Regions from separate parts of the Vreelandella sp. ssv genome, predicted to be linked through region 2. Evidence: predicted binding sites of a transcription regulator. Region 2 holds the regulator's gene; each other region holds the start of a gene.

Region 1 (10,631 bases), 240 kb from region 2:
CCCATGGCAAAATTGCATCAGGGTCATTGAAGCGCAGCAGCCAGTTCAGCGACGCCAGCGACAGCATCACCACCGCAACGATGGCATGACTCCAGCCGGTAATCAGGCGACGTATGCGCGGCACGGTGACCAGGTCGATAATCCCAGCAGTACTGGCAACCCAGCCGCCAAAAGCGCCTACCCCCGCCAGCCACAAACTGGCGCGCAGCCAGAATGGATCACCGCTCAGCAAGAAACCAATATCGCTAGCGACCAGCGCCATCAGGGCTGCAACGGGGAAGTGAATCATCACGGGATGAAGCGGATGGCCGGCGAGAGACGCGCGGCTTTTAATCGAGCGCTGGCGAGGTTTTGCCATAGTCACTTCCTGTGGGCAGAAAAAGGAACTCAAGGGATGAGGCTCAGTATTCAACGCATAACCCAGCAGCGGGTCAACCTGCTGGGCGCACCACTGGGACTATTAGCGGCGCTGCTGCTAACCGGTTGCGCTGGCGATAAGTCTATTCTAGACCCGGCAGGCCAAGCAGCGCGAGATGTTGTCATGATCTGGTGGGTGATGCTCGGGTTCTCGACCGTCGTGTTTATCACGGTGGTGGCGCTGTGGCTTTATGCCTTTAAGCGCAAAGCAGTAACGCGCACGCCCTTGGAAGAGCGCCGGATTGCCCGCCGCTGGATCATTGGCGGCGGTATCATACTTCCCGTGGCGAGCATTACTGCGCTGCTAGCGTTTGGCGTGCCCGCCGGGCAACGGTTACTGCCGCTACCGTTAGGAGAACCGCCGGAAGTCATCGAAGTGATCGGCCATCAGTGGTGGTGGGAAATACGTTACCCCGGAGCGGAAGGGGGGGAAGTGGTCACCTCCAATCAATTGATCATGCCTGCTGGCGAGCCGGTCGATTTTCACGTTACCGGCGCCGATGTCATCCACGCTTTTTGGGTGCCGCGCCTGGGAGGGAAAATCGACATGATTCCAGGGCGCATCAATAAAATTCGTTTGGAAGCGGATGAGCCAGCGGTGTTTGGCGCTCAGTGCGCTGAGTTCTGCGGTGCCCAGCACACCCAAATGCAGCTCTACGTTGAAGCCGTCGAACGTAGTGAGTATGACGCGTGGTTGGCTGCTCGCCAAACGGATGACTTAACGTCGCTTGCTGAAAACGACCAACAGCACGAACCTGCCAGGGAGGCATTTATGACCCATTGTGCGAGCTGCCACCGCGTCGCGGGGCTCTCAGCTGCTGGGGAAGGGCCTGACCTTTCTGATTTAGGCAGTCGCACCAGCTTAGGGGCGGGCATCATGGCCATGGAAGATGGTGCAGTGACTCACTGGCTTAAGCATCACCAACGTTTGAAACCGGGCAACAAAATGCCGCCCCACGACGATATTGAGACGGCCACTTTGGAGTCCCTGGGTGCTTGGCTGGAGACGCTAACGCCATGACCACCATCAACCGTGAAGTGACCCCAGAAGGCGATAACATCGCTGGCCCTGACCAGTTGCACAGTGACTTGCACGAGATCTGGGGCAATCCGCGTGGTTTAAAAGCACTGACGATCGTTAACCACACCACTCTCGGCCTACGCTTTATGGTCACAGGGATGGTGTTTTTCTTAATTGGCGGCCTATTAGCCATGCTGGTGCGCACCCAGTTGGCGCTGCCTGATCAAGACTTCATGACGCCGGATATCTATAACCAAGTCACCACCATGCACGGCACGGTGATGATGTTCCTGTTCGCTATTCCTATGCTGGAAGGGTTAGCGATTTACATGATTCCCAAGATGATCGGTGCCCGCGACCTGGTCTGCCCGCGGCTGACATCACTGGGCTATTGGTGCTATCTGTTCGGCGGCATCATTTTAACGTTTAGTTTGGTGCTGGAAATGGCACCGGACAGCGGTTGGTTTATGTATACCCCGCTCAGTAGCAGCGAATATTCGCCTGGTTTAGGATCCGATTTTTGGCTACTAGGAATCACCTTTGTTGAAATCTCTGCGCTCTCTGCCGGGGTAGAGCTGGTGGTCTCAATACTGCGTACGCGTACTCAAGGCATGGCACTTCACAAAATGCCGTTATTTGCCTGGTATATCCTGGCGATGGCACTGATGATCGTGGTTGGTTTTCCGCCGCTGATCCTGGGCAGTATTTTGCTGGAGCTGGAGCGCGCGGTGGGAATGCCCTTCTTTGAAGTGGCTGGTGGCGGTGACCCAATCCTTTGGCAGCACTTGTTCTGGCTGTTTGGTCATCCTGAGGTTTACATCATTTTCTTGCCAGCAGCGGGGATTGTTTCCACGCTGATACCGGTGTTTGCTGGTCGTCCGATTGTTGGCTATGGCTGGGTGGTGTTTGCCATTATCACCACGGGCTTCATCAGCTTTGGTCTCTGGGTCCACCACATGTTTACCGTGGGTATTCCTCAGTTGGCTCAAGCCTTCTTCTCTGCCGCCAGTATGTTGGTGGCGGTGCCTACAGCGATTCAGGTGTTTGTGTGGCTGGCCACGCTATGGCTGGGTAAGCCCAAAATGAAGCTGCCCATGCTGTGGATAATGGGCTTCTTGATTATCTTTGTATGTGGCGGTCTCACCGGGGTAATGCTGGCGCTGGTGCCGTTTAACTGGCAGGTGCACGACACACACTTTGTGGTAGCGCACATGCACTACGTTTTGGTGGGCGGGATGTTCTTCCCGCTCATTGCCGGGCTTTACTACTGGTTGCCACTTTTCTCTGGGCGCATGCCTTCTGAAACGCTAGGCAAGTGGGGCTTCTGGCTCACCTTTCTGGGCTTCAATGGCACCTTCTTAATTATGCACTGGACTGGCTTGCTAGGGATGCCACGCCGGGTTTACTCCTATGAAACGGGGATGGGCTGGGATCTTTTCAACCTGCTCTCCTCCATGAGTAGTTTTATTATGTCGGCGGGGATTGCCATGGTGCTGCTCGATTTTGCGCTGCACTTCCGTTTTGGCAAACCTGCCAAGCATAACCCTTGGAACGCTGACACTTTGGAGTGGGCCAACAGCATGCCACCCAGCGCCTATAACTTTGTCAGCCTGCCTAAAATTGAGACTCGTCACCCGCTGTGGGATGACCCTGATCTGCCGCGCACCATGGCGGAAGGCAAGCATAGTCTCGCGGTGGCGACCCATGGACGGCGTGAGATGTGGGGCACCGACCCGTTGACCGGTAAAGTGCGCGAAATTATCCACCTTCCGGGCAATTCATGGTGGCCGCTGTTCGCTGCCATGGCGTTGGCCGTCGTGTGTATCAGTTTGCTGACCCGGCTCTATCCGCTGGCTGGGATTGCCGTGGTAATCGCCGCGCTGTTTCTGCTGCGTTGGTCTTGGGAAAACGGGGCGCATCCTAAAGCAGCTCCAGATGCGCATGTGGCGCCCGGTGACCCGCCGCTTCACTCGCGCACCATGGATGGCCCCGGCCTTTGGGCGATGTCGATTACGATGCTCGCTAACGGCTCATTTTTCCTATCTTATCTATTCGGCTGGTTCTATCTCTGGACGGTTTCGCCTGAATGGCGGATGCCTGAGAACTCGCCGCTCTCTTTGGTAGGGCTTGTGGTTGCCGCGATAGCACTGACAGCGGGGGGCGCTATTCTCGAAAAGCTCGTCCGCAGTTTACGCCAGCAGCGCGATGCAGGACTGGCGATGGGCATGTTCAGCATCAGTGCTTTAGGCTTTTTGCAGGTTGGCATCACACTCTGGGTATTACTGAGCGCAGACCTCGCCGTTACTGAGACCTCCCATGATGCGATTATCATGGTCGGGCTGGCCTATGCGTTATTACACGGTGGCCTGGGTGCCGTGCTAACGCTGCTTCAAGGGCTACGAGTGGGGTATGGCTATGTAGGTGCTCATGCACCTTTCGAGCCTGCCGTTGTGGCGCAGTTATGGCGTTATAACGTGGTCACGTTTTGGATTATCGTGGGTGCGCTGGCGGTGCTGCCCCGCGTAATAGGGAGCTAAGCCGATGACGACAACCATGCAGCGTTTACACCTTACCCATCCCTTACATTTCGTCATTGGCTTAACGCTTTGGTGTACTTGGTTTGTGGCAGTGTACGGCGGGCATGCGGTGGCCTGTTCAGTGGCCCCGCCTGATCCCGAGCTAGGTGTTTTTACGTTGGTTAATGCGCTGCTACTTGTGGTCAGCATTGTATCTATTGTGATACTGGCGGTGTTAACGCTGGGCTGCTACCGAATAGCTAAGCAACATCAAGGGCGGTTACGCTTCAATGCGAGGGTTTCCGCCGGCCTCTATCTGTTCTCTACTCTGGGCGTTGTGTTTGCGGCAATGCCGATTATCGGCATTCCGCCTTGCCTGTGAGTGGCATGGCGGAAACCAATTCAGAGCAGCTCTATACGCTCCACGGTATGTGGTGCACCAGTTGCGCCCTGGCAGTAGAGGGTTCTCTTAAACGCCTTGATGGAGTGGACGAGGTAAGCGTGCACTATCCGAGTGCCACGCTTTGCATTAGCGGCACTTTTGCCGCCACTCAGCTCTCAGTACTTGCCTCCAAGGTTAAGCGCCTGGGTTATCGGCTTAGTGAACTTGAGCCACTGGTCGATGCTCATGCGCGGCTGGAAGAGGAGAGTCGTTACTTAACGCTCAGGCTGATGGTGGGATCGCTATTTGGCATGTGGACCATGCTGGCCTCGATACTTATTTACGCAGGCGCACTGCCTAACGAGAAGATTGAGCTGGTAGTCGCCTGGGTATCCGGGGCTTTTTCTCTTCCCGTTGTGCTGTTTGCAGGCCTGCCTTTTTACCGCGCGGGATGGCGCACGCTGCTTGCCAAGCGTCCCGGTATGGATGTACTGATCAGCCTTGGCGTTATTGGCGCGGTAGTGGTTTCCGTCGGGCTTTTATGGCGTGGCTCCTCAGACGTCTATTTTGATACCGCTGTCATGCTAATCGTGCTTTTGCTGGTGGGGCGCTTAGTGGAAACGCTGTGCCGTCACCGTGGATTAAAAGCGCTGGATGCCCTGGCGTTACCAGACGAAAACGTACGCGTTTGGCAAAACAACACCTGGCAATCGCTCCCCGTGGGGGAGGTGAGCGCTGCAATGCGGGTAGAGCTAGCACCGGGTGGACGGGTAATGTTAGATGGTATCCTTGAGGGCCCTGGCTGGATCGATACCGCCTCCCTGACCGGTGAAAGCCTGCCTCGGTACTTCAACTCAGGTCAGAAAATATACGCGGGCTGCTGTTATCTTGGCGCAACGCCTTTAGTCATGCGGGTAAGCGCAGGAGTAGGCCAGCGGCGTTTAGATCGATTATGCGATGAAATGCGCCGCTATCAGGCAAAAAAAGGCGAGCTTCAAAAGCTCGCTGACCGCTTTGCCGCCTGGTTAACCCCACTTGCACTGTTACTCGCGCTGCTAACACTCCCAGGTGCGCTGTTATTTGGCCTGGGTTGGGAAGAAGCCTTAGTACGTGCGCTTTCGGTATTGGTTGTCGCTTGCCCCTGCGCCGTTGGGCTTGCAGTGCCGCTGGCGAGTCTTGCGGGCAGCGGGCAGGCCATGCAGCAAGGTATAGCGCTGCGTGATCCCGCCGCCCTCGAAACCTTGGCGCGCATTCGCTCGGTCGCGTTTGATAAAACCGGCACCTTAACAACCGGTACCCATTCAGTACTGCACTGGCAGGCGCGGGAAGGCGTTGATGAACACATGTTGCAGCGCAAGCTTAACGCTGCCGTTGCAGGAAGCGAGCACCCGTTAGCGCAAGCGTTGGCGCGCTGGTCAGGCAGCCAAGTTGACCAGCGCCCTGAGCAATGCTTGGAAGTAAACGAATCCCCTGGCGAAGGGCGCCGCGTGCAACTTAACAACGGTGAGTGGCTCACGGTGGGTAGCGCCAGTTGGCTTTCTTGCCAGCAAATAATGCTTCCTTCCCAGGCGGAGAACCCAACGCTAGCTTTTGCTTCTCAAGTGATGATGGCCGATGACACCGGCTGGTTAGCAACGCTCTATCTTACCGATCAACCAGTGGGCGACGCTGCAACAAGCGTGAAATGCCTGCTTGATGCAGAATATGTAGTGGCAATGATCAGCGGTGACCGACAGGGCGCGGTGAGTTGGTTAGGTGAGCGTGTTGGGCTTACGCGAGAAGCTTGCTATGCACAGCGCTCGCCCGAGGCCAAAGCGCGCCTATTGCAGGCACTGCCGTCGCCAACGCTCTACGTAGGTGATGGCTTGAACGATACCTTGAGCTTAGCCGCGGCCGATGTGGGTGTCGCTCCGCTAAGTGCCAGCGAGGCCGCCCGGGAAGGTGCTTCCGCACAGCTAATGACGCCTGGGATTGGTGGGGTAGTCAAACTGCTCAGCATTGCTAAACGCACGCGGCGCATCATGTTTCAGAATCTGTTTTTTTCGGCGATCTATAACACCTTGGCGCTAGGGCTGGTGGTGCTCATGACAATACCACCGCTGGTGGCGGTACTTGCCATGGCAGCAAGTTCGTTAAGCGTCACGCTGAATGCCGCAAGGCTTGCATGGGCAGAGCCAGATGAAAAAAATGGCTAAAGCGCATAGCCAAGTGCCTGCTTAAGCCGCTCGGCATTCGTGGCCACCCAGCGTGGATCTACCGCCCCCCAATCACGTATCTGGTAGCGACCAATGTTGTGGCGCTCGCCGTCATCCTTAGTAAATACACACTCGATATCCAACTCGGCAAGTGACGCAATCGTATCTTGAGCAGTGCGCCTTGGCATGCCGGTGGTTTCGATTAATGCAGGCACGCTGGCAACGCCCTGGTCGATCAAATAGGCAACATACAAGCGTCGGTAAAAGCTTGATTTGGTTTTACTAAGAGAGGGCATTTGGTTTCCTTTACAGCAAGTTAGTGTACGACGCTGCCTAGCTTAAATGAATAGATCTTGCTGCGCCCGTGGTGGGCGAAAATCCCGGGTGTTCAAGCCCTGCTCGGTACGACTCTGCATATTCCACTGGCGGCTTGCACGGGCAAAGCGTTGCTCAATTAAATCAGCAAAGACTCCTTCACCGCGAAAGCGTTTTCCAAATTTGGCATCGTACGCCTTACCACCTCGACACTGGCGCATTAAACTCATCACTTTAGCGGCGCGCTCGGGGTAGTGGGCTTCCAGCCATGCCTCAAACAGCGGTGCGACTTCATAAGGTAGACGCAGTAGCATCCAGGACGCTGTACGTGCGCCCGCGCGGCTAGCAGCTTCCAGAAGCTTTTCGATTTCATTATCCGTCAGCCCTGGAATAACTGGAGAGATCAGGGTGCCAACCGGAATGCCTGCGGTATTTAGTTCGCGGATTGCCCGTAGTCTGGCCTGGGGGGATGCCGCCCGTGGCTCTAAGGTACGTTTTAAATTGGCATCAAGGCTGGTCAAGCTAACAAATACTCGTACCAAACGGTGTTCGGCCATTTCCGCCAATAGCTCTAAATCGCGCAGTACCAGCGTACTTTTAGTCACCAGCGTTACCGGGTGGCGGCACTCCAGCAGCAATTCCAGCAAGCGGCGCGTGGTTTGGTAGGTGGCCTCTAACGGCTGGTAGCAGTCGGTGTTACCAGAAAGATTGATCGGGCGGCACACGTAATTAGGGTGGCAAAGTTCTTCGGTTAGCCGCTCTACCAATCCGCTTCGGGCTATGAGCTTAGTTTCAAAGTCCAACCCAGGCGATAAATCCCAGTAAGCGTGAGAAGGGCGGGCATAGCAGTAAACGCAGCCGTGCTCACAGCCACGATAAGGATTAAGCGAGCGATCAAACGGTAAATCCGGCGATTTATTCCACGACAGCGCGCTTTTGCTCACTTCTTCTCGCACTTCAGTGGCGATGGTCGTGGACGCTTCCTCACGCCACCAGCCGTCATCTTCCACCTCGCTGCGGGTAGGCGCAAAACGATTGTGCGGGTCGTAGGTCGCCCCGCGTCCTTTGTAAATGGCTGACTGATCAGGAGAGCCAAGAGATGCCATGGGTTCACCTCTTTTATGTGGTTTTATATACAGTAGTTTTGATGCTGTAATAAATCAATAAAAAGCACATGGCTGAGGCCGATAGGTAGCTAAAAGGGAGTTAACCAAGCCATTATCACGAGGCTAATATTCAAAATGGGCTTTTGACCAAATAGTCAGCGAGGAAATGTCATGTCGAAAGTGGTTATCGTGACGGGGGGAGGACGAGGTATCGGAGCAGCCACCGCAAAACTGCTAGGCGCAAAAGGCTATGCGGTTTGCGTCAACTATCTTGCCAATAGTGAGCGGGCTGATGAGGTGGCTGATTGTATTGTTCGAGAGGGTGGTCGAGCGTTTAGCTACCAAGCGGATGTTAGCCGTGAAGATGACGTTATCCGCCTCTTTGATGCAGCAGAAGAGCGCTTTGGCAAGGTGACACATTTGGTCAACAATGCAGGCGTTCTGTTCACTCAATCCAAGCTGGTTGATATCGACCTTGAGCGCTTCAATAAAGTACTTAATAGTAATGTGGTCAGCTGTTTTCTTTGCTCTAGGGAAGCCATCAGGCGCTTTCTTCCAGGTAGTGGCATCGTCAATGTCTCATCGCTTGCCTCGCAAACAGGCTCGCCCTTTGAATATGTTGACTACGCTGCATCGAAAGGTGCCATGGATACCCTAACAAAGGGGTTGTCTCGCGAAGTGGCTGGCTCGGGGATTCGTGTTAATGCCGTTCGTCCCGGTTTTATCTACACTGATATGCATACCGACGGTGGGGAGCCAGGGCGAGTCGATCGCTTAGCTCCCCAGATTCCCATGCAGCGTGGCGGTAGCGCTGAAGAAGTGGCTAATACTATTGCTTGGCTGCTGTCGGACGAAGCTTCTTATGTAACGGGGTCATTTATTGATGTTGCAGGAGGGCGTTAATGCATTCTCTACCCGTATTTCAAGCGTCCTGTAGGGGTTCAACCTTTGACATGGAAAGGCCTTTTAACCCATGAAACTTCAACAGCATTTCGAACAGTTGGCCATTTATAATCAATGGATGAACGCCAAGGTATACGGTGCCGCTAACCAGATGAGTGCCGCAGAGCTTAGCGAAGAGAGAGGCGCCTTCTTTGGCTCGATTTTTGGCACCTTAAATCATATCGTGGTTGCAGATACTCTCTGGCTTAAGCGGTTTGCTACCCATACGTCCTCAGTTGCAACGCTTGCGGTAATGGTGCCTCTACCCACTCCAGAGCGCCTTGATCAAATCATGTTTGACGATTTGGAAGGCCTGAAAGCACATCGCCAATGGCTAGATAGCGTAATTATCAACTGGATAGCCGCGCTGACTGACGACGACCTCAATACCGTGCTGAATTACCGAAACACTAAGGGAGTGGCATCAACCCGGAACTACTCAAGCTTGATTGCTCACTTCTTCAACCACCAAACCCACCACCGCGGTCAGTTAAGTACTTTGTTCTCCCAGGCCGGTATCGATATTGGTGTCACTGATCTGTTGGCGCTGATTCCCTGTGAGTCTTAAAAGATTGCTTGGATAATGGGGCCGAGTCGCTGGCATCAGTCATTTATGATTTACCGAAGGTCCAATGTTGCAAAACGCCTTGGCTTGATGGGGCCAAGGCGTTCATTTTTCACTTATTGAGCAAACTAGCCTAGCGCTTCTTCCTCGTGGGCTTTTTGTCCGCACTGGGCGGTGCGCTCTCCTTTTCTCTGCTGCCATTAGGAAAATGCGCCCGTACAAGCTCCAGCAACCCTTGCGTGGAAGCATCGAAGTCGGCGGCGTGGGCGTCGATGCGTTCGCTGATTTCACCGGCGATGCGCTTGCCGAGCTGAACGCCCCACTGGTCAAACGAGTTGATATTCCAGATAACGCCTTGTACGAACACCTTGTGCTCGTAAAGCGCGATTAGTGCCCCCAGGTTTTTTGGCGTTAGCTCATCCAGCAGTAGGGTGCTGGAAGGGCGGTTGCCGGGGCAGCTGTAGGGGTCGTGTTGGCTTAGCTCTTTGCTATCCCCTTGGCTACCTTCCATAAAGGCGTTGGCCTGGGCGAGCATATTGGTCAGCAGGGCGAAGTGGTGGTCTTCCACGCCGGGTTCGGGCTTGAGCGAGGCAATAAAATCAATTGGCACGTAGCGTGTGCCCTGGTGCAGTAGCTGGAAGAAGGCGTGCTGGCCGTTAGAGCCGGTTTGCCCCCACACAATCGGGCCGGTTTTGTAGTTCACCGGGTGGCCAAAAATATCCACCGACTTACCGTTAGACTCCATATCCAGCTGCTGCAGGAAGGATGGCAGCTGGTTCAGCGCCTGGTCGTAGGGCACGATGGCTTGGGTCTCGGCGCCAATAAAATTGATGTACCAAATACCAATCAGCGCCATCAACACTGGCATGTTTTGTGAGAAGGGCGCGTTGATGAAATGGTTATCCATCTCATGAGCGCCTTCCAGTAGCTCAATAAAGCCTTCGAAACCGATCGAAAGCGCAATCGGCAGGCCTATGGACGACCACATGGAGTAACGGCCACCCACCCAGGCCCAGAATTCAAACACATTCTCTTCGCGAATGCCGAATTCCATGGCCGCTTTTCGGTTAGTGGAGGCGGCAATAAAGTGCGCGCCCACGTCGGCATCTTCACCAGCGTTCTCCAGGAACCAGCGCCGCGCGGTTTTGGCGTTTAGCAGGGTCTCCTGGGTA
Region 2 (10,631 bases):
GTCTTCATGTCCGTGGGTGATGTAAAGCGCTTTGGGTACGATCCCTAATGCTTTCAGGGTATCGAGATTAGGAACCTGAAGCGGTGAGTTGGGAAGATCCTGGCGAATCATCATGCCGCAGTCGACGGCAATCCAGTGATCGTCATGGCCGTATAGCGTTAGATTCATTCCAATCTCACCGCATCCCCCTAGCGGCAGCATGCGCAGCGGTGGACGACGACGGGGACGAATTTGAACGCGTGGTGAATGCATCAGTTATGAAAAGCCTAAAAAGTAGTGCCTTAACTATACGGGAAGGCAGGGGCGGCTAACAATCATCCTTGGCCTTCCGATACAATACGCAGTCTAAGTCGCTGGTTTATCATAATTAGCGTAGAAATAGGTCAAGAGTAAATTACATGTCTCATTATTATCGTTTAGTTGTGTCCTGTCCCGATCAAGTAGGTATTGTGGCTCGCGTTTCGAGCTTTATTGCCCATCAGGGTGGCTCGATCACCGAAGCAAGCCAGCACTCTGACTTAGAAACCGGCTGTTTTTTTATGCGTTACGAAATTTTGGCAGATTCAGTGGCTATGTCGGTAGAATCGCTACGTGCATCGTTTGAAACGGTCGCTAGCGAATTCAATATGCAGTGGTCACTGGTCGATACCCAGAAGCGTCGTCGGGTGGTGTTAATGGTGTCGCGGGAGTCGCACTGCTTAGTGGATCTGCTTTATCGCTGGCAGGGAGGTGAACTGGATTGCGATATTGTTGGAGTGATCTCAAACCATGACGACATGCGTTCATTGACCGAGTGGTACGGCATCCCTTACCACCATGTGCCGGTCGATGCTGAAAACAAGCAGGCGTCGTTTGCCGACGTTCAGACTGTAATCGATAACGCCCGCGCTGACTGCATCGTGCTGGCACGCTATATGCAAATCCTACCGCCTGACTTGTGTGCACGCTATGAAGGTCGGGTGATTAACATTCACCATAGTTTTTTGCCCTCTTTCGCTGGTGCTAAACCTTACCACCAAGCGTATCAACGCGGTGTTAAATTGATTGGCGCAACCTGTCACTATGTCACCGAGGAACTCGATGCTGGCCCGATTATCGAACAGGATATTCATCGTGTTAGTCACTGTCATACGCCTACTGATTTAGTGCGCTTTGGCCGAGACGTTGAAAAGGCGGTTCTAGCGCGCGGTTTACGCTGGCATCTTGAGGATCGTGTGCTGGTTCATGGCAATAAAACGGTGGTCTTTAGCTAACGATTGGTAACGTAAGAGGTCGCTATGTCATTCGCGCAAAGTGTATTAGCGCCTTGGGCGCTAGTGCTTACCTCACTACTCTCGTTAAGCGTGGTAGCCTGGGCACTTTTGCGTCGGCCTTGGCAAGCGCTAATCAAGGATGGTGCACTTCAGCATCGCTGGTTAGGGGCAACCCTAGCGGTAGTGCTGATGTGGCAACTGCGCGCTCAAGCAGTGGACTGGCTAACGCTGCACCTTGTCTTTACGGTATTGATGACTCTGGTATTTAAAGCACCGTTAGCACTCATCAGCAATGTACTGATTAATGTGGCGATGGTGGTAATAGGCCGCAATGAGTGGATGCTGTTAGGCGCTAACGTACTGGTAACAGGGGTGGTGCCAGCAGCCATCATTGGCACGGTATGGCGGCTGGTCGATCGCCGACTGCCGGATAATCTGATGGTGTTTCTATTTGCCTGCGGTTTTTTCGGTACGGCGCTGGCTACGCTGGGGGGCGGGTTAGTAGCGGTGCTACTGATCACCGTAGCAGGTACCGACCCTGACGCTATTTATCTAGCCCAAGAGTATGCACGCTTCTTGCCCTTGTTAATGCCTTCGGAAGCGTTTATCACCGGCATGCTGCTGAGTATCCTGCTGGTCTATCACCCTAATTGGGTGGCCACTTTCAATGACCACCGCTACATCGATATGCAGTGAAGGTGATGTTAGCCGAGAGCCTGACCATTGCCGCCGCGAATAACGCCAACGCCCACTCCTTCGATATTGAGCGACTGGGAGCGAAGATCGATTTCAATGGGCGCAAAGTCTGGGTTTTCAGCAAACAGCGTTACCTGATGTCCTTGGCGCTTGAAGCGCTTGACGGTCACTTCATCATCTAAACGCGCCACCACAATCTGGCCATCGCGCACTCGCTCAGTGCGATGAACAGCCAATAAGTCACCCTCTAAAATGCCAATATCCTTCATTGAGAGTCCCCGGACGCGCAGCAAATAGTCGGCCTTAGGGGTGAAGTACTCAGCAGGCAGCGGGCAGTAGCGATCTATATGTTCTGCAGCGAGAATGGGGCTTCCAGCGGCGACTTCACCAATGACAGGCAGTCCAGCCGGTGGTGATTCAATATGATTGGCAACGGGTAACGTAGCCACGCTGCTGTCCACTATTTCCTGGGGCTCTTGGTTGGGCAGGCGAATGCCGCGTGACGTATTGCGGATAATGCGAATAACCCCTTTTCGTTCAAGCGCACGAAGGTGTTCTTCAGCTGCATTTGGGGAGCGGAAACCGAGTGCTTTAGCAATCTCAGCACGGGTCGGAGGGTAGCCAAATTCGCCCATGGTCTTAACGATAAAATCAAATACGTGCTGTTGGCGAGCGGTTAGCGGACGCGACATACCAGACTCCAAAAATAGTGAATAGACAGTAACAAGTTAAATGTCGACTTAATCGATAAGTGTTTAAGTATACAGTATGTTCCTCTGTCCAGTATATGGCTTGTCAATGCCTATTGCCGGAGGCGGTGAATTTTTCCTAATCGTTTGAAACTAAGTTTTTACTTATTTACTTGGCCGCATTTCATTAACAAATCAAGCGTTGAGCCTGTCAAAGTTATGGCATAGTATTTTGCTATGTTTTAAACACTCGTTTCCCTGGAGAGCAACATGGCTCAATCTGATACGGTGACCCGTATACTTGATACCGCGGAAGTGCTGTTTGCAGAGCGTGGTTTCGCTGAAACCTCGCTGCGCAATATCACTAGCAAAGCGCGCGTCAATTTAGCGGCCGTGAACTATCATTTCGGTTCAAAGAAAGCCTTGATTCAGGCCGTTTTTTCTCGCTACTTGGATCCCTTTACACAGCGTTTTCATACTGCGCTTGATAAGCTTGAAGCCCAGCACACAGGGAGCGTTATCCCGCTTGAAACGCTACTCGAAACAATGGCTACCACTGTGCTGGCAGTGCCAGCTGAGCGTAACAGCCTAAAAGTTTTTATGCGCTTATTAGGCCTGGCCTATAGCCAGGCGCAAGGACATCTTAGGCGCCATATTCAGCAAGAGTATGGTGATGTGTTTACCCGCTTTACCGAACTTGTGCGTCAAGCAACGCCAGACTTGCCTGACGCGGAGCGCTTTTGGCGGCTACACTTTATGCTCGGCACGGTAATTTTTACGCTTTCTGGTCTTGATGCGCTGCGTGATATTGCTGAAAAGGATTATCACGAGCAGGTCACCGTACGGGATTTAGTTCGACGGTTGCGTCCGGTAGTTGTCGCTGCCATGAATGCACCGTTACCCCCAGCACTCGAAGAAGGAAAATATGCGAACGCCCAGGCTAGCTGAGCTACCCCCAACGGAGAGTATCTGGTTAGAAATAGACACCACTCAGCAGCAGCTACGCTGCTGGCGAGGGGCAAAAGTTCTCCATGAGTGTGAGATATCGTCTGGTGCCGCTGGTAGTGGTGAGCGCAATGGTAGCGGTAAAACCCCCCATGGTTGGCACTATATAAGAGCGGCCATTGGTGACGGTATGCCAGAAAATGCGGTATTTCGTGGGCGGCGCTGGACAGGCGAGACTTTCTCCCCTGATCTCGCTGATGCGCATCCTGAGAGAGACTGGATCTTGACGCGTATTCTGTGGTTGTGCGGGCTAGAAAAAGGCGTTAATCGTGGTGGACAAGTAGACTCTCAGCGGCGCTATATTTACCTACATGGCACGCCGCCCGACGAGCCAATGGGGGTGGCCGCTTCCCATGGCTGTGTTCGTTTACGTAATAGTGATTTGCTCTATATATTTTCGCTAGCGGTGCCAGGCACGCCGGTTTGGCTACACGGTGGTCGGCAGTGCTTTGATTAATCAGGTTTTGACACCGCTAGACGATCGTCTAAAATCATCGCCCCTTTTATTGGTGGACCTATCACGATGACTCAACCGTTAGGCCCGGTCATGCTCGACCTTGAAGGCACGAAATTGACGGCCACAGAAAAGCGCTTGCTCACTGAACCGGCGGTAGGGGGTGTCATCTTATTCGCCCGGAATGTTGAGAATGGCTACCAGGTACGTCAGCTATGTAGCGATATTCGCCGCGTACGCGCTGATTTGCTGATTGGGGTTGATCAAGAGGGCGGGCGTGTCCAGCGCATTAAAGAGGGGATGACTCGCCTTCCTGCCATGGCGCGTATTGGCGAGTGTTATCGCGACATTCCGGAAGATGGGCTTGTATTGGCAAAAGATGCTGGCTGGCTATTGGGCATGGAAATGGCAGCCTGTGGGTTGGATCTTAGCTTTGCGCCGGTACTGGATGTGGAGAGCGGGGTCTCTAGCGTTATTGGCGATCGAAGCTTTAGTAGTGACCCCCATCATGTCGCGCAGCTCGGCGGCGCTTTCATTTTAGGGCTTCACGATGCCGGCATGGCCGCCGTGGGAAAACACTTCCCTGGCCATGGTGGCGTCGCGGCTGACTCTCACGTTGCACTGCCGGTGGACGACCGTTCATTAGAGGCGATTAAACAGCGCGACCTTGTGCCCTTTACCCATCTCGCCACCCAGTTAGAGGGTGTTATGCCTGCCCATGTGATTTACCGCGCTTTTGATAGCCGCCCTGCCGGATTTTCTCCGAGTTGGCTTGGGATGCTTCGCGAATCGCTGGGGTTTAAAGGCTGTATTTTTTCTGATGATTTAAGTATGGCAGGTGCCCACGAAGCGGGCGGCCCCAGGCAGCGTGCTCAAGCAGCACTATCGGCGGGGTGCGATATGCTGCTGGTATGCAATGATCGAGCAGCCGCGCTTGAGGTCGTTGAGGCTTGCAAAGGTATTGAAACGAAGCGTCCTGCCAAGCTGCGCTATAGCCGAGCACGGCCTGATTTGGATGCTTTAAGCGCGCTGGGTCGTTGGCGTCGGGCCCACGCGAAGCTGGAAGCATTGGCTGATAGGCCGAAACCGAATGCTGTGTAAATGCACACTGCTGATGTAAACGAAGCTTTTAACCCGCCTGGAGTTTAGATGTCAAAGTTGGATAAAGAAGCATTAGAGTCACTGGACTCAATGCGTGAGTTGATGGATAACGCCGACTGTCTGATTTCTCAGCAAGAGGTAGAGCGGGCGCTTGATCGTATGGCGGAAGCGATTACCCGGGATTTAGGAGACAAGCTGCCGGTTTTTTATTGCGTCATGAATGGAGGCCTGATCACCACTGGCCATCTGCTTACCCGGTTAGGTTTTCCTCTTGAAGTGGACTACCTGCACGCCACTCGTTACCGCAACGAGCTGCGCGGCGGCGAACTCTTTTGGCGCGTTTCTCCCGAAGTGCCAATGGCGGGTCGCCACGTGGTGATTGTCGATGACATCTTGGATGAAGGTGCGACGCTAGCCGCCATTTTGGCATACTGTGAAGAAGCCCAGGCAGCCAGTGTCACGACCGCTGTGCTAGTGGATAAGCAGCATAATCGTAAAGCGGTACCAGGCTTAAAGGCCGACTACTGCAGTTTAGAAGTCGCCGACCGGTATGTGTTTGGCTTCGGTATGGACTACAAGGGCTACTGGCGCAATGCGCCAGGTATTTTTGCCCCAAAAGGTATGTAGCTGATCGCCTAGAAACGGGGCTAGCGGGGCGAGAAGCGCCTCGCTAGTCCCGTTTCTGCAATCATCCGTGTTGAGATCTCTTCTACCGAGAAGCGCGTCGCATCGATATAGGGTATGTGCATCGAGCGGTAGAGTGACTCTGCTTGTTCCACTTCTTTAAGGCATTGATCCATTGAGCTGTAACGACTATTAGGGCGTCGCTCATTGCGGATCGCTGACAGTCGCCGAGCATCGATGGTTAACCCAAACAGTTTTTGTCGGTGGGGCGCTAGCGCTTTGGGTAGCTTTAACATGCCATCTTCGTCTAAATCATCTTCCGTCAGCGGATAGTTAGCCGCGCGAATACCAAATTGAAGCGCCAGATACAGAGAGGTGGGGGTCTTGCCGCAGCGCGAGACGCCGACCAAGATAATATCTGCCTTGTCGTATTGGTGAGTACGTGCACCGTCATCGTTATCCAGCGCAAAATGCACTGAGTGGATGCGGTCCATATAAACATCATCGCTACCAATCGAGTGGGTGCGCCCAACGCTGTAGGAAGAGTGAGTGTCTAGCTCTTGTTCCAGCGGCTCTAGGAAGGTTGAAAAGATATCAACTTTGAACCCAGAGGCCTGGCGAATGACGTTGCGAATTTGTTGATCAACGATGGTGTCAATAATGATTGGGCGATGCCCGTCCCGGCTGGCCGTCGCTTCAATGATTGCTGCTAACGCTTGCGCTTTTTCCAGCGTGTCGATATAGGGCTTGGTCTGCATGTCGATCTCAACATCGCTGAACTGAGCAAGCAAGCTGCGCCCTAAACTCTCCGCCGTGATGCCGGTACCATCAGAGATAAAAAAAGCCGTACGTTTCATAGTGACATCCAGTGTTAAGTAACCACCCTATTGTGTGCCGAGCCGATGGCTAGGGCAACTTGCTATCAGTGTTTGAAGCGGCATTGTGAGGGCGACTGACTACACAAATAGCTAAAAAAGCCCTGCTGTTGTAAAAATCCTCCATTCCCTTCGCTGTTAGACCAATGGCGAATACATTAGCGCGGTGCTAGGGTGTCTCAATGAATAATCCATGATGCTAAGTCTTAACGACATTAGTCATCGTGTCGACGTCTATGAGCGAGGGGGTTACGTGGAAGAGTACATTCTGTGGTTCGATCAATTAGGCATGACAGACGTCGAACGGGTGGGTGGTAAAAACGCCTCGCTAGGTGAAATGATTTCTAACTTATCAGGTGCTGGAGTAACGGTGCCTGGTGGTTTTGCCACTACTGCCCATGCTTACCGCGAGTTTCTCTCCCACGAAGGACTTAACGAGCGCATTAATGCCACGTTGGCGCGCTTGGACGTGGACGATGTTAAAGCGCTAGCCGAGGCAGGTCGCAACATTCGCCAATGGATAATCGATACGCCATTACCACCTACGTTTGAAGCGGCTCTACGGGATGCCTACGGCCAACTGCAGCAACAGCACCCGCTTTTAAAAGTTGCCGTACGCAGCTCGGCCACCGCAGAGGATCTACCCGATGCCTCCTTTGCAGGTCAACAGGAAACCTTCCTGAACATCGAAGGCTTTGACAATATTAAGCGTGCAGTACACGAGGTTTTTGCCTCGCTGTTTAACGATCGTGCTATCTCCTACCGAGTGCACCGCGGCTACGCCCATGAAAATGTCGCCCTGTCGGCGGGCATTCAGAAAATGGTTCGCTCTGAGACCGGTGCGGCAGGCGTGATGTTTACCCTAGACACCGAATCCGGTTTTAAAGACGCCGTTTTTGTCACTGGCTCCTGGGGCTTGGGCGAAACCGTGGTACAGGGCGCAGTCAATCCCGATGAGTTCTACGTGCACAAGCCGACCCTGGCGGCGGGCCGCCCTGCGGTGTTGCGCCGTAATTTGGGCTCCAAGCTTATCAAGATGGTTTATGGCCAAGATGCCAGCGCTGGCAAATCGGTTGAAACTGTCGATGTACCCCATGCTGACCGCAGCCGTTTCTGTATCAACGATCAGCAGGTGATGGAACTGGCCCGTCAGGCGATGACCATTGAGCAGCACTACCAGCGACCTATGGATATCGAATGGGCGCTAGATGGTGATGATGGTGAACTTTATATCGTTCAGGCGCGTCCTGAAACGGTGGTTTCCCAGCAGGAGGGCGGTAAGCTTGAGCGCTTCCAGCTGCGTGAGAAGGGCCGCACGCTAATCACTGGCCGGGCGATTGGTCAGCGCATTGGTCGGGGCACCGTCAAAGTCGTACTCAGCCCTGACGACATGGATAAGATCCATGATGGCGATATCCTGGTCACCGATATGACCGACCCGGACTGGGAGCCGATCATGAAACGGGCTTCCGCGATCGTCACCAACCGTGGCGGGCGTACCTGCCACGCAGCGATCATCGCCCGCGAACTGGGCATTCCCGCGGTGGTAGGCTGTGGGGACGCGACGACTCAATTAAGAGAGGGTATCGACGTCACGGTCTCTTGTGCGGAAGGCGACACCGGTAATGTTTATGAGGGGCTGCTGGAGTTTGATTGCAAAGTCTCAAGCGTCGATGCGATGCCTGAGATTCCATTCAAAATCATGATGAATGTAGGCAACCCTGATCGCGCCTTTGGTTTTGCCAGCCTGCCTCACGCAGGCGTAGGCTTGGCGCGTTTGGAATTTATCATTAACCGCATGATCGGTGTTCATCCTAAAGCGTTATTGGAGTACGACACGCTGCCGGTGGATTTACAGCAGGTGATCGATTTACGTACCGCGGGCTATGCCGACCCTGTCAGCTTCTATGTCGATAAACTGGTTGAGGGTATCTCCACGCTAGCGGCGGCGTTCCACCCTCAGCGTGTTATCGTGCGGCTATCTGACTTTAAATCCAACGAATATGAGAACCTGATTGGCGGTAAGCTTTATGAGCCTGGCGAAGAGAATCCCATGCTGGGTTTCCGCGGGGCATCGCGCTACATCTCAGAGGCATTCCGTCCCTGCTTTGAGCTAGAGTGCCGGGCGTTGAAGCGGGTACGTGAAGAGATGGGCTTTGAGAATGTCGAAATTATGGTGCCCTTTGTGCGTACTACCGATGAAGCACGTGAGGTAGTCGAACTGCTCGCCGCAAACGGTTTGGAGCGGGGCGGTCCAACAGGTCTTAAAGTGATCATGATGTGCGAGCTGCCCGCCAACGCGCTGCTGGCCGATGAGTTCCTCGAGTATTTTGATGGGTTCTCTATCGGGTCTAATGACCTGACCCAGCTAACGCTAGGGTTGGATCGTGATTCCGGGATTGTGGCGCACCTATTTGATGAGCGTAATGGCGCCGTTAAAAAGCTGCTTGCCATGGCGATTCAGGCCTGTAAGGCCAAGGGGAAATATGTCGGCATTTGCGGGCAAGGACCGTCAGACCATCCAGATTTGGCGAAATGGTTAATGGAGCAGGGTATCGATTCTGTATCACTTAATCCTGACGCCGTGTTGGAAACCTGGTTTATGCTAGCAGGGCAAAAGATCGATTAATGGGAGTCCTGTTTTAGCTTTATTTTACGCCCGGCCATTGTGCCGGGCGTTGATGTTTTTATAGGCTACTCTTTTATGTAGTTCTGCTATTTCACTAGTCGGAGAGCGGCGAGATGTTCCCAAGACGGGTTAAATTTTTATTGCCAGGATTGCTGGTATTACCACTGTATAGCTGGGGGTTTAGCTATGAGACACCCTCAATTTCGCCTGAAAGTGAGTCGGGTTATGAAGAGAAGCCAGGTTGGGAAACAAAGTCGTTTGCGGTGGCTGCGGCCAACCCTTTAGCCACGGATGCGGGGTATCAGGTTCTCAAAGCTGGCGGCAATGCCATTGACGCGGCCATTGCCGTCCAAATGGTGCTGAACTTGGTCGAGCCTCAGTCGAGTGGTATTGGGGGCGGGGCTTTTTTGATGTACTTCGATGGTAATCAAGTGAGCGCCTACGATGGCCGTGAAACCGCGCCCCAAGGCGCTAATGGTGCGCTGTTTATGCAAGATGGCGAGCCGTTGGCGTTTAATGAAGCAGTGGTTAGCGGTCTTTCCGTGGGAGTGCCAGGTACGCTGCGTATGCTAGAGAAAGCTCACGCTGAGCAGGGCGAGTTAGCCTGGGAGGAGCTGTTTACCCCGGCAATCACTCTGGCCGAAGAGGGTTTTGCGGTTAGCAATCGACTGCATGCCAGCTTGGCAAATGATGAATTCCTGCGCCAGGACCCAGTAGCAAGCCAGTTTTATTATGATTTAGACGGTGAGCCTATTGCCGTTGGTGAAACGCTTAAAAATCCTGCCTTGGCTGCCGTTCTTCGCCGCGTCGCTGCGCAAGGTAGTGCTGCCTTGTACGAAGGAACCGTTGCACAAGACATCGTTGAGCGCGTCCAGAACCACCCAAAGCGCCCAGGCAGTTTGACGCTTGAGGACATAAGTGGCTACGAAGCGGTTAACCGCGAGCCGCTGTGCACGCCTTGGCAGCAGTGGGAAGTATGCGGTTTCCCTCCACCCTCATCGGGCCATCTGACCGTGATGCAAATTTTAGGCATGCTTGATCAGCAGCCACTGCTTGAAGCCCCATTAGATAGTGGTGCGCCAAGCAGTGGGTGGTTGCATATATTCTTGGAAGCCTCACGCCTGGCATTTGCTGATCGCGGTCGTTACATCGCCGATCCTGACTTTGTCGAGGCGCCGGGTGGCGATTGGTCGTTAATGTTGGCCCCGGAGTATCTAGAGCAGCGCAGTGCACTTATTGAAGAGATGAGTATGGGTGATAGCGCCGAACCGGGTAACCCTGGCGAACTTAACGTTAGCTGGGCTA
Region 3 (10,631 bases), 1.5 Mb from region 2:
ACGATCTGAAAGCCGATTTAGAAGCAGGTCAGGTGGTCGTTGTGGCTGGTTTTCAAGGGGTCGATGAAGACGGCAATATCACGACGCTGGGGCGCGGTGGTTCCGATACCACTGGGGTTGCCCTGGCCGCTGCGCTAGGCGCCGACGAGTGCCAGATTTATACCGATGTAGATGGTGTATACACCACCGACCCCCGCGTATGCTCCAGAGCTCAGCGGCTAGAGAGCATTACCGTGGAAGAAATGCTGGAGCTGGCCAGTCTTGGCTCCAAAGTGTTACAGATCCGCGCGGTAGAGTTTGCCGGTAAATACAACGTGCCCCTGCGGGTGCTGTCGAGCTTTGAAGACGGCCCCGGTACCCTAATTGTTGCAGAAGCAGACAAAGACGAGGACGCTATGGAAGAACCACTGATCTCCGGTATCGCCTTTACCAAGAATGAAGCCAAACTGACGCTACTCAATACGCCGGATGTACCCGGTGTAGCTTCACGTATTCTGGGCCCGATTGCCGATGCCAATATCGAAGTCGATATGATCGTTCAGAACGTTGCCCCGGCCGGTGACTATACCGATTTCACTTTTACGGTAGCCAAGGGCGACTACAAGGCAACTAAAAAGCTGCTCGAAGAGACGGTGATTCCTGATCTAGGCGGTGGTGAATTGCGTGGTGACGACAATATTGCCAAGGTTTCTTTGGTGGGTGTTGGCATGCGTTCTCATGCGGGCGTGGCATCGAAAATGTTCCGCGTTTTGGCCGATGAAAACATCAATATCCGTATGGTTTCTACCTCTGAGATTAAAATCTCAGTCGTCATTGATGAGAAACATATGGAGCTTGCAGTGAATGCATTACACAAAGCTTTTGGTTTAGATAAGGCGGATATCGAATCTGAATAACATTTATGCCTTAAACCTTCTACGCTGAAGGGGTACTTGCTGCCGTGTGGTGGTGAGCTTTCTTTCAACGGGAGGGTAAGGTGTCATGGAGCCGGTGCTTTTGGTGACAGGCAGCACTATGCCGCATAATGGCGTGGTGTTGCCTCCGGCTGACATATCCCGTTGCAGTAAAACGTCTGAAAAGGAGATCAGCCATGCTCATCCTAACTCGCCGTGTTGGCGAAACCCTGATGATCGGTGATGAAATTACCGTCACCGTGCTAGGTGTAAAAGGCAATCAAGTACGAATTGGTGTTAATGCGCCCAAAGATGTCGCTGTTCACCGTGAAGAGATTTATCAGCGTATACAGCGTGAACGGAACAGTGAAAACGAAGTGGAATAAAACTTGCGGGCTTGCATGATGATTCGATGTTCAAGACGTAAGCTATGGCCGGCGCGAAAAAAATCGGCAGAGGACTAGACACAAGATCCCTAAATCGGTAATATTCGCGCCGTGCCGTTGAGGAGAGGTGGCCGAGTGGCTGAAGGCGCTCCCCTGCTAAGGGAGTATAGGGTTTATAGCCCTATCGAGGGTTCGAATCCCTCTCTCTCCGCCAATAGCATGGCCATTGAGTACTTAGTTAAAAGTGCATGGTCACAAGGTATGCGCCCGTAGCTCAGCTGGATAGAGTACCTGACTACGAATCAGGGGGTCGGAGGTTCGAATCCTCCCGGGCGCGCCACCTTCTCAGTGCTTGGTGCTGAGTAAATGATAGTAGTTTAAGAGTAAGAGATGCTTAGCAGTCGTTGAAGAAAGTGCCGAGTGTCAGTAAGCGTTAGACGCACGATTACGCGCCCGTAGCTCAGCTGGATAGAGTACCTGACTACGAATCAGGGGGTCGGAGGTTCGAATCCTCCCGGGCGCGCCAGATTTCTAAACCCGTTCTCATATCGAGAGCGGGTTTTCTGTTTCCAGCCTCACCGCCAGTTTCTAGTCTGACCGGAAGTAGCTCGCGCTCCGGTCTTACGATCGTTTGTAGCGCCCCCGCTTTGCGGTAGGGCGCTTTTTTTTTGCTTGTTGATTGGATAGGTGCCATCTAGAGGAGAGGCTATGCCAGCGCGGCGTGCTGCTCGTCGACGATAAGGCTGTCGAGTAATAGATCTAATTCGGTGAGGCGCTTCACGCGCTGGAAGTTCTGCTCGGCTTCGGCGCTGCCTTGGCGCATTTGGGCAAGCCACTGCTTTACCAGAGAGACGACAACGCGGTCGGGCAGCTGTTGGCGCTGCAGGGCAGCGTACTCTTTGAGTACATTGGCGCGCATTGCCCAGCTGCTTTCGGGTAACCGCTCGCCGGTCTGTAGCCAGTGGCGGATGCGTGGCGCAAGCCAGGGGTCCGCCAGCGCGCTGCGGCCTAACATTACATCGCGGCAGCCGGAAAGCGTTCGAGCTTTCCAGTAATCCTCAAGCGTCCAGATATCGCCATTGGCGACAACTGGAATGCTGACATGGCGGCGAATCTTGCCGATCCATTCCCAGTGTGCAGGCGGGCGGTAGCCTTCGTCGCGGGTGCGGGCGTGTACAACTAACTGCGCTGCACCGCCCGCTTCGGTGGCTTGGGCGCAGGCAACCGCTAAGCGACGGTTGGCGAAGCCCAGGCGGATCTTGGCGGTGACGGGGATTTCACCGCCTAGCGCATTGTAAACGGCTCTAACCGCTTGATAGACCCGATCTGGCTGGCGCAGTAGCGAAGCGCCGCCATCGTGTCGGTTAACCAGTTTGGCAGGGCAACCAAAATTAAGGTCAACGCTTACTGCGCCTAGCTTGAGCGCCTGCTGCGCATTGGCCGCCAAAGCCGCTGGGTCAGAGCCCAGCAACTGCAAATGCACAGGAATCCCGCTCGGCGTTGCCACCGGCGGTTGCTTAAGTTCGGGGCAATGCTTATAAAATACTCTTGGCGGTAGGCAGGCATCGACGACGCGGACAAATTCAGTAACCGTCCAGTCGAACCCGGCATGGCGGGTCAACAGATCACGTGTCAGTGCATCTATGACTCCTTCCATCGGAGCTAGGCCAATTCTGCCGTTTTGTAGTAAATTAACAACCATGACTTCCACTATCGCGCCATTGCATTCTATTCTGGGTGTGGCAGGTTAGTGTATTCCCCTCACTGCGCCAAGGGGCTTTAATAGCCGCTGGTGAAATTACGTGTCTAGCAACTGTACTTCGAGAGGTAGGAGCGCCTTATGCAGGATCATGAGCTATTGCAGGATGGGTTGGCGTTAATGGCGCTTGGTATGGGTGTGGTGTTTGTTTTTCTTACTATTTTAGTGATTAGCGTTACGCTAATGTCGAAGCTGATTGGCCGTTTTCAGCCTGTCCCCATCGCGGCTGATACGAGCAAAAAATCTCCGCAATCTACGGCGCCCGCTGGCCAAAGTGACGAAATGTTGGCCGTCATCAGTGCTGCAGTGCACCGTTATCGCTCAAAGCGACGTCGTTAACTTTCTCAATTTTTTCCATCTCAGCCCTCTTTAGGCTATTTTTTTGTTATTTTTACTACAAGCTAACAACTCCTACAGTGAGCCAAGACCATGAACGAAACAAAACGCCCTTTAGGCATTACTGATGTCGTGCTGCGCGATGCCCATCAATCGCTATTTGCGACGCGCATGCGCTTGGACGATATGCTGCCGATCGCCGAAAAGCTTGACCGCGTTGGCTACTGGTCGCTGGAAACCTGGGGTGGGGCGACCTATGACGCCTGCATCCGCTATTTGGGTGAAGATCCATGGGAGCGTATTCGTGCCCTGAAAGAAGCCATGCCAAATACCCCTCAAGCGATGTTGCTACGTGGCCAGAACCTGCTGGGTTATCGCCACTACGCGGACGACGTTGTCGATAAGTTTGTTGAGCGGGCGAAAACCAACGGCGTGGACGTTTTTCGGGTCTTTGACGCCATGAATGACCCGCGTAATTTGGAGCGTGCCATTCAGGCGGTGCGCAATGTTGAAGGTCATGCCCAGGGTACCATTTCTTATACCGTGAGCCCGGTACATACCCTGGATAGCTGGGTCGATCTCGCCAAAACCATTGCTGGTTTGGGCGCAGATTCATTGGCTATCAAGGATATGGCGGGGCTACTTACTCCTTACACAGCCTTCGATCTTGTTTCGCGGCTCAAAAAAGAGCTATCGATTCCGGTGCATCTGCACTGCCACGCCACCACCGGCCTCTCTACGTCGACCATTTTGAAAGCAGTAGAAGCCGGAATCGATAACGTCGATACTTCAATTTCATCAATGTCGATGACCTACGGCCACAGTCCCACCGAGTCCGTGGTGGCAATGCTCAAAGACACCGGCCGTGATACCGGCTTGGATCTTGAGCTGTTGGAAGATATCGCCGGTTATTTCCGTGAAGTGCGCAAGAAGTACGCCGCCTTTGAAGGCTCGCTGCGCGGTATTGATTCACGCATTCTGATTGCCCAGGTGCCGGGCGGCATGCTGACCAATATGGAAGGCCAGCTCAAAGAGCAGGGCGCAGGCGATAAGCTTGACGATGTGCTGAGCGAGATTCCTCGCGTACGCGAAGACCTTGGCTTTATCCCGCTGGTAACGCCCACGTCGCAAATCGTCGGCACTCAAGCGGTAATGAACGTGATGATGGGCGAGCGTTATAAGTCGATCTCTAAGGAAGTTCAGGCACTCCTCAAAGGTGAATATGGCGCCGCTCCGGCACCTTTTAATGCGGAGCTGCAAAAGCGTGTGCTGGAAGGCGGAGAGCCGATTACCTGTCGTCCAGCGGATAACCTGTCGCCTGAAATGGATAGGCTGGCCATAGAACTGAAAGAGAAAGCGAGCGCTGACGGTATCCGCTTGGCAGAAGGTGAGCGCGAAGTCGATGACGTGCTGACCTATGCGCTGTTTCCGCAGATTGGATTGAAGTTTCTCAAAAATCGCGACAATCCCGATGCCTTTGAACCTGCCCCTCAGGTCGCTGACGCCAATGCTGAAACGACACCCGCTAAGGTGGAAAGCAATGCGCCAGCCGTTAGCAATGGACCGGAAACCTATACCGTTAAGCTCAACGGAAAATCCTTTGTGGTGGAGGTTTCTGAAGGCGGTGAGTTGGGCGAGGTGCAGGAGCAAACGGCAGCCAGTACTGGCGCACCCAAAGATGAAGCGACTGCACCCAGTGGTGAGACCATTGATGCACCGCTGGCCGGTAATATTTTCAAGGTCAATGTACGCCCCGGTGAGCAAGTCGCTGAAGGTGATGTGGTGATCATTCTCGAAGCGATGAAAATGGAAACCGAAGTGCGTGCCAGCAGCGCAGGCACTGTGTCTAAGGTGAACGTCAGCGAGGGCGACAGCGTAGCCGTAGGCGATACGCTGATCGAACTCTAAGGGCACAGTAATGGATAAATTAGTGACGTTATGGGAAGGCTCGGGGCTATATAACCTTGAGCTCGGTCAAGCGGCGATGATCATGGTGGGGCTACTGCTGCTTTACCTGGCCATTTATAAGAAGTTTGAGCCGCTACTGCTGGTGCCGATTGGCTTTGGCGGCATTCTGGCTAACATACCCGAAGCCGGGCTGGCGATTTCAGCGCTCGATCAAGCGATTGAAGTAGCTAAACCTGTGGTGCTACAGCAAATGGCGGCTGCCCTGGGCGTGAGCCTTGATCCACTGGCGAACGCTGAAGCATGGCGTGAGGCACTGAAGATCATCGCCCATGATGCTGCAGCGCCAGATCAGGTGCGTGCCGCGCGAGATATCGCCATCGGCGTTGGCTATAGTGATGGCATGCTCTACAACTTCTACAAAGTTGCCATTGCCTCTGGTGTCGCGCCGTTGATTATCTTTATGGGCGTCGGGGCAATGACCGACTTTGGCCCACTGTTAGCCAATCCGCGCACGCTATTTTTAGGTGCCGCTGCCCAGTTTGGGATCTTTGCCACACTGTTTGGCGCCGTGGTGCTTACCTCGATGGGCGTGATGGACTTCTCGCTGAATCAGGCTGCCGCCATTGGTATTATTGGTGGCGCTGACGGCCCAACGTCTATTTACGTTTCTAGCGTGCTGGCACCTGAGTTGCTAGGGGCGATTGCTGTGGCCGCCTACGCTTATATGGCGTTGGTGCCGCTGATTCAGCCGCCGATTATGCGTCTTTTAACGTCCCAGAAAGAGCGGGAAATTAAAATGACGCAGTTGCGGCCGGTCTCCAAGCTGGAAAAAGTGGTCTTTCCGTTAATGCTGCTGATTCTGGTTGCACTGTTTCTTCCTGATGCCGCGCCGCTGCTGGGGATGTTCTGTTTCGGTAACCTGATGCGCGAGTGTGGCGTGGTAGAGCGCTTATCGGATACCTCGCAAAATGCCCTGATCAATATCGTTACGATCATTCTCGGCTTGTCGGTGGGCTCTAAGCTAATGGCCGAGAGTTTCCTCGCGTTTGAGACGCTGGGGATATTAGGGTTGGGTATTGTGGCCTTCGGCATAGGTACCGCCGCGGGGGTGTTGATGGCAAAACTAATGAATTTAGTCAGCAAAATGCCCATTAATCCCTTGATTGGTGCCGCGGGTGTTTCTGCGGTGCCGATGGCGGCACGGGTAGCTAACAAAGTGGGCCTGGAAGCAAACCCGCATAACTTTCTGTTAATGCATGCCATGGGCCCCAACGTCGCTGGGGTTATTGGGTCGGCGGTCGCTGCCGGGGTAATGATCAAGTATCTGGGCTAATGCTTAAAGAGTGAGAATATGAGCGCGGCGTACTGACACGTTCAGTATGTCGCGTTTTTTTTGATGGGCTGTTTCGAAGGGCTATCTAGCGAGTGAGAATATCAATAGCGCTCTTCAAGCGGTTTTCTAGCGGGGAAAGGTCAAGTGGGGTGTCCCGTGGCCAACCAATGGTTAGGCGGACACCGTCGCCATCGTAATCCGCTTGCTCAATGGGGATATCCTGCTCTTCACACCAGGCGCGGGCAATTGCTTCATTGGCAAAACCTAGCCGCAGGGTATAAAGGTCGCGCTCGACCACTTCCCGGGTAGGAAGTGTCTCTAAAGCATGGCTAACCGCCTGGGCGTAAGCGCGGGCCAAACCGCCGGTGCCTAGCTTCGTGCCGCCAAAATAGCGAATCACCACGCAACCGACATGACCTAATTGGCTGCCCTGGAGGACTTGATACATTGGGCGTCCGGCGGTGCCGCCAGGTTCGCCATCATCAGAGAAGCCGATCAAGTTTTGCTCGCCGGTTGGGCCAGCAATATAGGCCGTGCAGTGATGGCTCGCATTAGGATGCTCGGCTTTAGCCGCAGCCAGCAGCCGGGTGAACGCATCGATATCTGAGGCGTGGCAGGTCCAGGTGATAAAGTGACTTTTTTCGACTTCGATGTCTGTTGTCTGCCAAGACGAAAGGGGGAGTTCCGGCACCCGGTAGCGCATTAATGCTCCGTGATAGTAGGCTTGTTTTGCAGGCCAGTCCTTGGATGAGATTCAACACCCATTACCATGCCGAGTACCTGAATATCACGGTTATGCAAAAATAGCGCTGGCTGCAACGTATCCTCAGGCCATAGCTCTACGCCAAAGCGGCTGATGGAGAGCTGCTTCAAGGCGATTTTTTGCTGGTTGATTTCGGCAACGGCGGTTTCTGTTTGGGCATCATGCTGATAACGCCGAATAATAATGACATCGCCATCGAACAAGTTGCAATCATGCATTGCGTTACCGCGCACTTTAAGCGCATAGGTATTGCGACGAGTAATGCTGGGCGTCGGCGCATAGGTACGCGGGACCGAGTGTAAGTGGTTAGGCTTAACCGTAGGTGCTGCCATTAATAACGTCATTGAGAAATCTCCATTGCATGTTCTTTCATACAGTGGTTTTCAGTATAGACCTGTTTTTGCATACAGTGCTAGCAGTAATTGGTCTTACGCCATATGGAGTGAGTTCATGCTGCGACCCAGCGCCGCATAGAGTGAGTGGCGAGAAACGGGCTTTCCGTGTAGAGTTCGACCCGAAATCAATGTGCCTGGAGAGACTCTTGAGCCTGTGTTTACAAGCCCGACAGCTGTCCTGCGAACGTGATGATCGCTCACTGTTTAAAGGGCTGGATCTCGACATTCGCAGCGGTGAAATCGTGCGAATTGAAGGGCCTAATGGCAGTGGTAAAACAAGCCTGCTTAAAATTCTCTCCGGGCAACTAAGCGACTATGAAGGCGAGCTCTTCTGGAATGGCGCTGCGATGCAGAGTGTCCGTGAACATTTTCTCGCTAATTTGCTCTATTTAGGACATGCCCCAGGCATTAAGTCGGGGCTCTCGCCGTTAGAAAATTTAGCGTGGTACCAGGCGCTGAGTGGCGAGAGCAGTGGAGGACAGGGCAGCGGGGCGGGCGAGGAACAGCGCCTGGATGCCCTTGAACAGGTTGGCTTGGCAGGCTTTGAAGATGTGCCCGCTGGTCAGCTCTCGGCAGGCCAACAGCGACGTGTGGCGCTGGCGCGATTGACGCTGACACCCCGCGCGCTATGGGTGCTAGACGAGCCCTTCACCGCCATTGATCGCCACGGTGTCGCCGCCCTTGAAAGGCAGCTTATTAGTCATGCTCAGGCGGGGGGCTGCGTGCTAGTAACGACACACCACGAGTTAGCCGCGTCACCGCTGCTAAGACGCGTAGCGCTGGGGTAGAAGGAGACCGGATTGCAGGAAACAGGGTTGCACAGCTCTTCAGATAGCTCTCTACACGGATCAGACACCGCCATGGATGCCTCTTCAGTGCCACTGCTTGAGCACAAGGGAGGGCTCATGATCGCAGTGAAGGCCACGTTAGTGCGTGATTTGACGCTGCTGCTGAGACGTCGCGGTGAAGTGCTCAATCCGCTGGTATTTTTTGCCCTGGTGATCACCCTGTTTCCGATCGCTATTTCACCCGACCCGGAGCTGTTGGCGACGATTGCGCCGGGGTTGTTATGGGTGGCGGCGCTGTTAGCCGCGTTGTTGTCACTAGATAGCCTGTTTCGCAGCGACTACGACGACGGCAGCCTTGAACAGCTGCTACTCGCTCCGCAGCCGCTGGCTGCATTAAGCGTGGCGAAAGTGGCCGTGCATTGGCTGCTGACCGGGCTGCCTTTGGCACTAATGGCGCCACTGCTAGGTATTATGCTCGCACTGCCTCCGGGTAGTTACGCGGTGTTGGCGTTGTCGCTGGCGCTGGGCACGGCGAGCTTAAGCCTGATTGGTGCCATTGGTGCGGCGTTAACCGTTGGCCTGGCGCGGGGCGGCGTACTGCTCTCGCTGCTAGTGCTACCGCTGTATATTCCGGTGCTCATTTTTGGCGCAGGTGCGGTTCAGGCGGCTATTTTGGGCGATGGTGTCTCTGCGCACTTGGCTATTTTAGGCGCGCTGTTGGCCGTCTCACTTATGTTAGCGCCGTGGGCGATTGCCGCATCGCTGCGTATCAGTATTAACGGTTAAGGACAGGACACACTATGTGGGCCTTTATACATAAACTGGGATCACCCAAGTGGTTCTATGGCATTAGTGCCAAGTTACAGCCCTGGTTTTGGGCCGCAGCGGTGCTGTTATTGGTCACTGGCTCGCTGTGGGGGCTGGCGTTTGCCCCGGCGGATTATCAGCAGGGCAACAGTTTCCGAATCATTTATGTTCACGTGCCAGCGGCATTTTTAGCACAATCGATTTTTATCTCCATGGCCGTGTCTGGGCTGGTGTTCATGGTCTGGAAAATTAAAGTCGCCGATATGGCGGCAGCAGTGATGGCACCGCTGGGCGCTGCGATGACCTTTGTCGCACTATTTTCTGGTGCTGTATGGGGTATGCCGACCTGGGGTACCTGGTGGATGTGGGATGCCCGGCTTACCTCCATGTTGATTCTACTATTTCTCTATTTAGGCGTGATCGCTCTGCGCGGTGCGTTTACCAGCCGCGATAGTGCCTCACGGGCAGCCTCGGTGCTGGCCATGGTGGGCGTCATCAATATTCCCATCATCAAATACTCGGTGGATTGGTGGTACACGCTGCACCAGCCAGCCTCGTTTACGTTAACCTCGCGCCCGACGATGCCCACCGAGATGTGGCTGCCGCTGGTCATTATGGTGCTGGGTTTTTACAGCTTTTTTATAGCCTTGACGCTGATGCGCACGCGCAGCGAGATCCTACGCCGAGAGTCGAACAAACGCTGGGTACAGGATCTCGTTAATGGCCGGATAGTGAACGCACAGGTAGAGGAGGCGCGTTAATGGCATTTACCTCATTTTCCGAATTTCTCGCCATGGGCGGCCATGCACCTTACGTATGGTCTGCCTGGGGAGTGACGGCGCTGCTGCTGGTGGCCTCCGTTTGGCATGCGCGCGTTGAACATCGTCAGTTATTGAATGGCATAAAGCGTCGGGCGCGGCGTGCAAACAGCTTAAGAGGGAACGCCCAATGACCCCAAAACGTAAACAGAAACTCTTCGTTATTTTGGGTTTGGTGTCGTTAACCGCCATTGCTGTCGGGCTAACGCTGTATGCGCTACGTGCCAACATTAATCTGTTTTTTAGCCCGGTGCAGATCGCCCAGGGCGATGCGCCGATGGAACGACAGATTCGTGCGGGCGGTATGGTGAAAGAGGGCTCCGTGTCCCGTGACCCGGAAAGCTTGGACGTAGCGTTTACCGTGACCGATTACGTCGATGACCTAGAGGTTTACTACAGCGGCATCCTTCCTGATTTGTTCCGCGAAGGCCAAGGGGTGGTGGTG

The links. The regulator LexA, encoded in region 2, represses DNA repair genes until DNA is damaged. The targets are predictions, from matches to a motif close to TACTGTNTANNTANACAGTA.
Region 1: a site for LexA is predicted at 7,968-7,987, ahead of AC5TBW_RS11375 (PA0069 family radical SAM protein). Genes of this name have one in related genera too.
Region 3: a site for LexA is predicted at 7,771-7,790, ahead of AC5TBW_RS03440 (LexA family protein). Genes of this name have one in related genera too.

What each region holds. Positions count from the first base shown of each region.
Region 1 covers NZ_CM182545.1:2,474,141-2,484,771, reverse strand. The annotation lists gene AC5TBW_RS11405 (DUF2231 domain-containing protein) at 1-358, opposite strand, end outside; gene coxB (cytochrome c oxidase subunit II) at 395-1,438, shown strand; gene ctaD (cytochrome c oxidase subunit I) at 1,435-3,975, shown strand; gene AC5TBW_RS11390 (hypothetical protein) at 3,980-4,336, shown strand; gene AC5TBW_RS11385 (heavy metal translocating P-type ATPase) at 4,342-6,531, shown strand; gene AC5TBW_RS11380 (winged helix-turn-helix domain-containing protein) at 6,528-6,827, opposite strand; gene AC5TBW_RS11375 (PA0069 family radical SAM protein) at 6,870-7,952, opposite strand; gene AC5TBW_RS11370 (SDR family oxidoreductase) at 8,124-8,855, shown strand; gene AC5TBW_RS11365 (DinB family protein) at 8,926-9,462, shown strand; gene pgi (glucose-6-phosphate isomerase) at 9,593-10,631, opposite strand, start outside.
Region 2 covers NZ_CM182545.1:2,236,363-2,246,993, reverse strand. The annotation lists gene AC5TBW_RS10310 (ribonuclease J) at 1-168, opposite strand, end outside; gene purU (formyltetrahydrofolate deformylase) at 399-1,253, shown strand; gene AC5TBW_RS10300 (energy-coupling factor ABC transporter permease) at 1,278-1,949, shown strand; gene lexA (transcriptional repressor LexA) at 1,958-2,641, opposite strand; gene AC5TBW_RS10290 (TetR/AcrR family transcriptional regulator) at 2,909-3,586, shown strand; gene AC5TBW_RS10285 (L,D-transpeptidase family protein) at 3,564-4,100, shown strand; gene nagZ (beta-N-acetylhexosaminidase) at 4,167-5,198, shown strand; gene AC5TBW_RS10275 (hypoxanthine-guanine phosphoribosyltransferase) at 5,247-5,825, shown strand; gene ppsR (posphoenolpyruvate synthetase regulatory kinase/phosphorylase PpsR) at 5,846-6,679, opposite strand; gene ppsA (phosphoenolpyruvate synthase) at 6,951-9,326, shown strand; gene ggt (gamma-glutamyltransferase) at 9,440-10,631, shown strand, end outside.
Region 3 covers NZ_CM182545.1:722,282-732,912, forward strand. The annotation lists gene AC5TBW_RS03390 (aspartate kinase) at 1-896, shown strand, start outside; gene csrA (carbon storage regulator CsrA) at 1,091-1,279, shown strand; tRNA gene AC5TBW_RS03400 (tRNA-Ser) at 1,401-1,493, shown strand; tRNA gene AC5TBW_RS03405 (tRNA-Arg) at 1,543-1,619, shown strand; tRNA gene AC5TBW_RS03410 (tRNA-Arg) at 1,729-1,805, shown strand; gene AC5TBW_RS03415 (tRNA dihydrouridine synthase) at 1,986-2,936, opposite strand; gene AC5TBW_RS03420 (OadG family protein) at 3,120-3,377, shown strand; gene oadA (sodium-extruding oxaloacetate decarboxylase subunit alpha) at 3,468-5,282, shown strand; gene AC5TBW_RS03430 (sodium ion-translocating decarboxylase subunit beta) at 5,293-6,615, shown strand; gene AC5TBW_RS03435 (IMPACT family protein) at 6,701-7,318, opposite strand; gene AC5TBW_RS03440 (LexA family protein) at 7,318-7,722, opposite strand; gene ccmA (cytochrome c biogenesis heme-transporting ATPase CcmA) at 7,920-8,561, shown strand; gene ccmB (heme exporter protein CcmB) at 8,634-9,347, shown strand; gene AC5TBW_RS03455 (heme ABC transporter permease) at 9,362-10,129, shown strand; gene ccmD (heme exporter protein CcmD) at 10,129-10,320, shown strand; gene ccmE (cytochrome c maturation protein CcmE) at 10,317-10,631, shown strand, end outside.